2 regions of the Rossellomorea marisflavi genome follow, and region 2 is predicted to be linked to the other one. Evidence: a T-box and tRNA genes for the amino acid it is inferred to sense, from the RefSeq annotation. Region 2 holds a T-box; the other holds one or more tRNA genes.

Region 1 (4,413 bases), 1.2 Mb from region 2:
TGAGCGCTTCCTATATCTCCATCAAGATAATCATGCATATATTCGATGACTTCTTCAGGACATGCTTTCATGAATGCTCCCCCTCTCTTACAAAGATCGTAATTGCTTCCGTAGGGCTTCACGCCCTCTATGCACCCTCGTCTTCACTGTACCGAGCGGCATATCCAATATCTCACTGATTTCTTGAAGGGGTAGCTCCTCAATATACTTTAATACGATGACAGATCGATATTTCTGAGGTAATTTTGAAATTTCTTTCTGGATCGTCTCTTGGAGCTCCATATTCTCGACTTCTTCTTCAGGGAGCTGGATATCAGCTGCGATTTGAGAATACATGGTCAGTCCATCCGTCCCGGCTACTTCCGCATCCAGGAAGTAATCGGGTTTTTTCTTGCGTATCCGGTCTATGCACAGGTTTGTCGCGATCCGGAACAGCCAGGTGCTGAACTTCCTGTTCTGATGGAACGTCTCGATATTCACATAGGCCCTTATGAAGGCCTCCTGTGCAATATCTTCCGCTTCATGCCGATTGCCAAGCATCCTGTAGCACAGTTGGAATACCTTGTCTTTGTATAACTCCACAATTTCTCCAAATGCGTTCTGATCGCCTTTGAGAACCTGTTTAATTCTTCTATTGATGATTTCGTCCATTCCTCAACCTCCGCTCCATGCGGGTATCGTTATATACGTTACACCCTATTGAAAGGTTTCATTAATTTTATGATGTTTTTTATGTTTTTTTCTTCCACCATGTTCAGGACCTTTTATCGATGAATCCGCCCCTACTTTGTGAGGTACAGCCCATATGGCTCAATGCACCAATATAATGGACGTATGTAAGCTGAAAAAGTTACCGAAGATATAGGTAAAAACGATGAAAAACGCAGCCTGCAACCTATATGAAACGGTCTCTCCTCATTATCCTAACAAATTTTCGGATGAAAATGTTTACAATTATTTCAAAAGGGGTATAAAGGGACTAATTATTTATATTTAGGGGGATTTTGGAAATGAGAGTACGAGTACGTGATCTACTGTTCGAAATAGAAGACTGTCGTCGTCAGATGGTCGAGATGGCACTGAAATCATCATTCGCAGATGAGCAGGTCGTCGATTTGAGTGTGAGGCTCGATGATCTACTAAATCAATATCAAGGGTTTAAACACCATTGACCATACAAAAAAGCTGATCCCTGTGGTAGGATGATCAGCCTTTTCTTTTGTATCGATTAAAGAAGTTTTTCTCCAAATAGGGAGCCCATTAGCGCCACTGCCACCGTTGCCGTCTTATTCTTTTCATCCAGGATCGGATTCACTTCCACGAACTCTGCAGACGTAATCAGTCCGGATTCCTCCAGCATCTCCATGGCAAGATGACTTTCACGATAGCTGATGCCGCCGAGGACCGGTGTTCCCACTCCCGGTGCATCGCTCGGATCCAACCCGTCAAGATCAAGGGACAGATGGACACCGTCCGTTTTCTCCTTCAAATAATCAATCGCATCTTCCATCACGTTTGCCATGCCGAGACGATCGATTTCATGCATGGTGTAGACCTTGATGCCCTTCTCCTTTATAAGCTCCCTCTCGCCTTCGTCCAATGATCGGGCTCCGATCAATACGACATTCTCCGGTTTGATCTTTACGCGGTCATGCCCAATGTCCAAGAGATCCTCATGACCAAGCCCCAAGCTCACTGCAAGCGGCATTCCATGAATGTTGCCTGACGGGGATGTATCTGCCGTGTTCAAATCTCCGTGAGCATCATACCAGATCACGCCCAGGTTTTCGTAGTGAGGCGAGACGCCTGCAAGCGTGCCGATGGCAATACTGTGGTCTCCTCCGAAAATCAAAGGGAAATCTCCGCCTTCAATCACATCGTCCACTTTTGCTGCCAACGTCTTGCTTGCCTCAACCACCGCCTTAAGATTGCGAAGGTTCGTATCCCTGTCCTTATGTACCCGCTCCGCCTGACCGATCTTGATATCTCCAAGGTCCTTAATGGCGTAGCCTAGATCCTCTAGCCTTTCAATCACACCTGCATATCGAATAGCGCTCGGTCCCATATCGACTCCACGCCTCATTTGACCCAAGTCCATCGGTACCCCAATAATCGAAATATCCTTCTTCATCCCAACCATCCTCTCATCGTTGTATCTCCCTCCATTGTATCCGCTTTCACACAAATGACTCAACTGCACATATTCATGTATATATATGCGGACTTCCCTAAGCTTCTTATTTAGGTTCTACCTCACACACTTTCCATAACAAAAAACTCCCACGAAAGAATTCGTGGGAGTTTTTCATGATGAGCCATGAAGGATTCGAACCTTCGACCCTCTGATTAAAAGTCAGATGCTCTACCAACTGAGCTAATGGCTCATAAATGGCTGGGCTAGCTGGATTCGAACCAACGCATGTCGCAGTCAAAGTGCGATGCCTTACCGCTTGGCTATAGCCCAATAAAATGGCATAAAAAAGGGACATTTATAATGATGTCCATTTCACAAAAGATTATACAAAATGGTGGAGGGGGGCAGATTCGAACTGCCGAACCCGAAGGAGCGGATTTACAGTCCGCCGCGTTTAGCCACTTCGCTACCCCTCCAGCTAAAGGAAAAATGGTGCCGGCAAGAGGACTTGAACCCCCAACCTACTGATTACAAGTCAGTTGCTCTACCAGTTGAGCTACACCGGCATGTTCAGTTGTACTTGATCAGCAACACTCTTTGCATCCACCCAGCTAAAAATAAAAACCCGTGAAGGTGATTGTTTTAGGCTTGTGTGTTAGTAAAAAAGAGCTTATGGTACGTTATTTTCACTCCGCTACGCTGCGAGGAAAAAATTCAATAACTTTAAGGTAAGTTATTTTCACTCCGCTGCGCTTCGTGAAAAAACTATGGTGGAGGATGACGGGATCGAACCGCCGACCCTCTGCTTGTAAGGCAGATGCTCTCCCAGCTGAGCTAATCCTCCGAATATAAAAATGGTGACCCATACGGGATTCGAACCCGTGTTACCGCCGTGAAAGGGCGGTGTCTTAACCGCTTGACCAATGGGCCAGTCCTGATGTTTCTCAAAAAAAAATAAAGCTTCCAACCGGGCTCGAACCGGTGACCTCTTCCTTACCATGGAAGCACTCTACCTGCTGAGCTATGGAAGCAATGGCTCCACAGGCAGGACTCGAACCTGCGACCGATCGGTTAACAGCCGATAGCTCTACCACTGAGCTACTGTGGAATGAATAGCCTGGCGACGTCCTACTCTCACAGGGGGAGATCCCCCAACTACCATCGGCGCTGAAGAGCTTAACTTCCGTGTTCGGCATGGGAACGGGTGTGACCTCTTCGCCAATGTCACCAGACAAATTGCTTACAATGACAAATATTATTATATAATATTTTCAAGGTTTTTCAAGGGGTAATTTAAAAATTATTCCCTGAAAACTAGATAAAGGTTGATAGTCAATCATTACCGGCGTATCGTCCAGTCCGGGAGACGCGAAGCGCCTCCTTCGTCTTACGTTTGGTTAAGTCCTCGATCGATTAGTATCAGTCAGCTCCATGTGTCGCCACACTTCCACCTCTGACCTATCTACCTGATCATCTTTCAGGGATCTTACTCACATAAAGTGATGGGAAATCTCATCTCGAGGGGGGCTTCATGCTTAGATGCTTTCAGCACTTATCCCTTCCGCACATAGCTACCCAGCGATGCCTTTGGCAAGACAACTGGTACACCAGCGGTGCGTCCATCCCGGTCCTCTCGTACTAAGGACAGCTCCTCTCAAATTTCCTGCGCCCACGACGGATAGGGACCGAACTGTCTCACGACGTTCTGAACCCAGCTCGCGTACCGCTTTAATGGGCGAACAGCCCAACCCTTGGGACCGACTACAGCCCCAGGATGCGATGAGCCGACATCGAGGTGCCAAACCTCCCCGTCGATGTGGACTCTTGGGGGAGATAAGCCTGTTATCCCCGGGGTAGCTTTTATCCGTTGAGCGATGGCCCTTCCATGCGGAACCACCGGATCACTAAGCCCGACTTTCGTCCCTGCTCGACTTGTAGGTCTCGCAGTCAAGCTCCCTTGTGCCTTTACACTCTGCGAATGATTTCCAACCATTCTGAGGGAACCTTTGGGCGCCTCCGTTACTCTTTAGGAGGCGACCGCCCCAGTCAAACTGCCCACCTGACACTGTCTCCCACCCCGATAAGGGGCGCGGGTTAGAATGTCAACACAGCCAGGGTAGTATCCCACCGACGCCTCCACCGAAGCTAGCGCTCCGGCTTCCAAGGCTCCTACCTATCCTGTACAAGCTGTGCCAAAATTCAATATCAGGCTACAGTAAAGCTCCACGGGGTCTTTCCGTCCTGTCGCGGGTAACCTGCATCTTCACAGGTACTATAAT
Region 2 (4,413 bases):
CGTTCCGTTCCGCTGCGGGTGGCCGCTTTCCGGCGGGGAGGGAGTTGAGCCGCTTCGGCTGCACCTGCAGGGTCTCAACCTTCCCTCTATTTCCGCGGGAGTCGGCCACCCTTCGCTGCACTGCACTTTTGGTGATAGGGAGAACGTCATTTGTATAGATTTCTCCTTATTGTTTGTGGAAGTGAGTGCTAGTCATTTTGCACTTGGATTTGGGCGTTCCGTACGGTTCTGTTTGTCCAGCGCATTCGAGTTATCACCGCTCTGTTGATTGGGCCTTATTGGATGGAACGTTAATAGTATCTCCAAGTGTTGGGTATCCATGTAAGTGCTTCATTGATTGGTGAAGAGGGTTTGGGTTTCGACTTCTGAGAAGATGAAATGGGTGACGGTGTGGGCGAAGGGGTTGATGTGGTCTATGAAGGCTTCTGCTTCAGCGAATGTTGCAAAGTGGAGCTTAAGCATGAAGCAGGCTTGCCCAGCGATCCGATAGCAGAAGTCCACGTTTGGAAGCTCGGCGATTTTTTGCTTGAACCCTTTGTAGTCTCCATTTTTCACGGTAGCTTCGATGATGCATTGAATGTCGTTGCCGAGTTTTCCATGGTTGATCTTCGTTGTATAGGACTCGATGACACCGTGGGATTCCATCTGCTTCACCCTTTCGGAGACCGATGGAGAAGAGAGGTTGATTCGCCTACCGAGCTCACTCATGGAAAGCCTGCTGTCCTGCATTAATTCGTTTAAAATTTTTCTGTCGATATCATCGATTTTCATATGGAATGATCTCCTTGTGATTTGGGTTAAATTCTTAAATTTAAATTGCTAATTGCTTTTAGAGTGAAATGTAAAATTGAGAATGAGATTGATATGATTATTCTATAAGGAGGAGATGGAAATGACAAGGATTGCTTCAGCTGCAATTGGCGCAACACCGTTCATGCGTTTGCTTGGACATCACGAAGAAGTAATGGAACGATGGGGGCAACTCTCAGAAACATTGGAGAAGGACGGTCACTTGACGAAAGAACTAAAAGAACAAGTGAGAAGGGTATTGGCATTCCAAAATGGATGCTTATACTGTCAAGCAAAGGGAAGGCCGGATCCTGACGTGTTTGATGAAAAAATATCAGTGGCCGTCGGTTTTGCGGAAGTTTTCGGAGTACAGGGTAGCAACGTTCAGGATGCTCTGTTCAAGGTGCTGAAGGAATCGTTCAGTGATGAGGAAATCTCAGAGCTTATTGCCTTCATCAGTTTCACCTCCGCTTCCCAGACATTTGGAGCCCTTATGGACCTTCGTCCGCAGAAAAATTAAATTGCAAATATTTTGCTAATCTGGTATGATCAGTTCAATTTAACACATGTAAAGCGATGAGAGGAAATCCAGTAGCGACGATCTCCATGTTTAAGAGAGCCGGTGGGTGGTGCGAACCGGTACAAAGGTCGGGTGAATTACAATCCTTGAGCGTCCCTGCATTCGTGGGGAACGGACGAACCGTTATTCGATTGAGTGGAAGAATCATTGTCTTCAAGAAGGGTGGTACCGCGTGAGCAATCACGTCCCTTTTTGAAGGCAATTTTTTTATTTTTTCATGTGTTAGAAATGATTATGGGAGGTAATGTCAATGCAAAAGCTGACAGATCAACAAGAACAAGAAGTACAGGAGCAACTGGCTGTCTACCGACAAGGTGTACAGGAGATCATTCCTCTCAAAGAACTTGAAAACAAAATCAGAACATCCGTCATTGAAAATAAACCATTAAAAATTAAACTGGGTCTTGATCCATCTGCTCCTGACGTCCATCTCGGGCATACGGTCGTTTTGAATAAGCTTCGCCAGTTCCAGGAGCACGGCCATATCATCCAGCTGATCATCGGTGACTTTACGGGGAAAATAGGGGATCCAACTGGGAAATCCGTTGCCCGTAAGCAGCTAACCGAAGATGAGGTGAAACATAATGCTCAAACTTACTTTGAGCAATTTTCTAAAGTCCTGGACATGGATAAGGTTGAACTTCACTATAATTCCAAATGGTTGAGTGAGATGAAGATGGAGGATGTCATTGGACTTGCGGGGAAAATCACAGTGGCAAGACTGATGGAGCGCGATGACTTCGAGGCGAGGATCAAGGAAGGTAAACCGATCTCCCTTCATGAATTCTTCTACCCGTTGATGCAGGGTTTTGACTCGGTACAGCTGGAATGCGATATCGAGCTTGGGGGGACGGATCAGCATTTCAACGTGCTCATGGGGCGTCATTTCCAGGAGAAATTTAATAAGGAGAAGCAGGTTGTCATTCTTATGCCCCTTCTAGAAGGACTGGATGGAGTCGATAAGATGTCAAAATCGAAACATAATTACATCGGAATCGATGAGAGTCCTGAAGAAATGTTCGGCAAGACGATGTCACTGCCCGATCACCTTATGATGAAGTACTTTGAACTCATCACGGATCTTCCCCTTGAAAAGATCAGTGAAATCAAAGCTTCGCTGGCTGCAGGGCAAATGCACCCCCGTGATGCCAAGATGCTCCTCGGAAGGACGATCGTCAGGATGTACCATGGAATCGGAGCAAGTGAGCGGGCACAAGAGCAGTTCATCTCTGTTTTTCAAAAAGGCAGTATGCCAGATGAGATTCCAGAGCTGCAGTGGAACGGGAATGAAGAGATCAACATACTCGAGCTGCTCGTCAACGTCAATCTTCTTCCTTCCAAAAGTGAAGCGAGGAAGATGATCAAGAATAAGGGCGTAAAGATTGATGGAGCCAAGGTGGAAGATCCAAACCTTATTGTGAAGGTCCAGGAGGGGATGACTATGCAGGTCGGCAAGCGAAAATTCATTAAACTTTTGGTTGAAGGGGAATGAAGGATCAGTTCACCATCGGACAAATGTCAAAGCTTTATGATATACCAGTGAAAACCTTGAGATATTATGATGAAATCGGGCTATTCACCCCTTATCATACGGATGGGGAAACAGGTTATCGGTATTACCGTGCCGAGCAGTTCCAGCAGCTCGATATGATCAGCTTTTTGAAAAGCTTGGGTGTGCCTCTGAAGGAAATTAAGCAAAAAATGGAGCACAGTACGCTGGACCAGTTCTTGCACACTCTTGAGAAATACGAGGAAAACACGAGAAGGAAAATGGATGAATTGAAAACAACTCATCGGCATCTCTCCCAAAAAATTCAGCAGCTTCAGCTTGCGAAGACAACGGAACGGGGGCCTTTGCTCTCCTCTCTGCCGAAGAGAAGCATTTGGAAAGAAGAGCGTTCATTTTCTTCCCTTGATGATATGGAAGTGCTCTTAAGGGAAATCAAGAAAACCGTCAATCATATGACGCCCATCATGGTCGGTTCTGTCGGCTTGTTTGTATCACCTGAGCACATCAAGAGTGATGAAGAGTTTGTCTACGACGGATTGTATATCCTTCTTGAAGAAGAATCAGGATACGACATCCTTCCGGAAGGGACATATGCCACAGTCTATTCTCTCGAGGATCGCAGGAGGGATTCCTACTATTATAATATGCTTGTGGATTTTGTATCTGGACTGGGAATGGAAACGGAGGGACCTCTATATACAAGGCAGATTGTCGATTCCTTCATCTCCCACATGAAGGACGAGCGATTGACAGAGTATCAGATTAAAGTTCGTGGTTGATTCCTATTGACCCTCCGGTTACTGGAGGGTTTAAAATGATGATGGCTATACAACGTAAAGGAGAGTCATCCATGAAGGAATTAGCACACACGCAATCAAAAACGTATTTATTCATTTTCATCGTGATCATGGGGTGCCTAAGTGCATTCGGACCACTGACAATCGATATGTACCTTCCGGGTCTGCCTACTCTTGCATCTGATCTTGGTACGAACGCCTCCACTGCTCAGCTTAGTCTGACGGCCTGCCTGATCGGACTTGCCGCAGGGCAGCTCATCGTAGGTCCTTATTCGGATATGGTGGGAAGGAAAAAGCCGCTGATTGTGGCATTGATCCTCTTCACCATTTCATCGGTTTTGTGCATGTTCACAGGTTCAATCTGGGGACTTATTGTTCTCCGTTTCATTCAGGGTCTCACAGGTGCTGCCGGCATGGTCATTTCAAGGGCTGGCATGCGGGATCGCTTTTCCGGACAGGAATTGACGAAGTACTTTGCCATGCTGATGCTCGTCAATGGGTTGGCACCTATTGCAGCGCCAGTGGCCGGGGGACAGCTTCTTCAATTCATGTCGTGGAGGGGAATCTTCGGTGTCCTTGCCCTCATCGGGGGAATCATGCTTCTTGCCGTCTGCTTCGGATTGAGTGAAACGCTACCGATAGAAAGAAGGAAGACCGGGGGGATCTCCAGCGTTTTCAACACCTTCGGCCGTTTGATCAGAAACCGGGTTTTCATGGGGTATGTCCTGGTACAAGGG

Evidence for each region. The T-box of region 2 lies ahead of tyrS (tyrosine--tRNA ligase). A T-box ahead of a tRNA ligase gene usually reads a tRNA of that ligase, here a tRNA-Tyr.
Region 1: it encodes a tRNA-Tyr, which carries the amino acid that the T-box ahead of tyrS (tyrosine--tRNA ligase) is inferred to sense. The anticodon was not compared.

The regions. Positions count from the first base shown of each region.
Region 1 is NZ_CP081870.1:177,335-181,747, reverse strand. It holds gene K6T23_RS01060 (anti-sigma factor family protein) at 1-71, opposite strand, end outside; gene sigW (RNA polymerase sigma factor SigW) at 88-651, opposite strand; gene K6T23_RS01050 (aspartyl-phosphate phosphatase Spo0E family protein) at 1,011-1,172, shown strand; gene rocF (arginase) at 1,229-2,131, opposite strand; tRNA gene K6T23_RS01040 (tRNA-Lys) at 2,312-2,384, opposite strand; tRNA gene K6T23_RS01035 (tRNA-Gln) at 2,390-2,464, opposite strand; tRNA gene K6T23_RS01030 (tRNA-Tyr) at 2,527-2,610, opposite strand; tRNA gene K6T23_RS01025 (tRNA-Thr) at 2,625-2,700, opposite strand; tRNA gene K6T23_RS01020 (tRNA-Val) at 2,903-2,978, opposite strand; tRNA gene K6T23_RS01015 (tRNA-Glu) at 2,990-3,064, opposite strand; tRNA gene K6T23_RS01010 (tRNA-Thr) at 3,093-3,165, opposite strand; tRNA gene K6T23_RS01005 (tRNA-Asn) at 3,168-3,242, opposite strand; rRNA gene rrf (5S ribosomal RNA) at 3,250-3,366, opposite strand; rRNA gene K6T23_RS00995 (23S ribosomal RNA) at 3,528-4,413, opposite strand, start outside.
Region 2 is NZ_CP081870.1:1,423,571-1,427,983, forward strand. It holds gene K6T23_RS07630 (Lrp/AsnC family transcriptional regulator) at 331-771, opposite strand; gene K6T23_RS07635 (carboxymuconolactone decarboxylase family protein) at 893-1,309, shown strand; T-box leader at 1,357-1,562, shown strand; gene tyrS (tyrosine--tRNA ligase) at 1,614-2,861, shown strand; gene K6T23_RS07645 (MerR family transcriptional regulator) at 2,858-3,658, shown strand; gene K6T23_RS07650 (multidrug effflux MFS transporter) at 3,730-4,413, shown strand, end outside.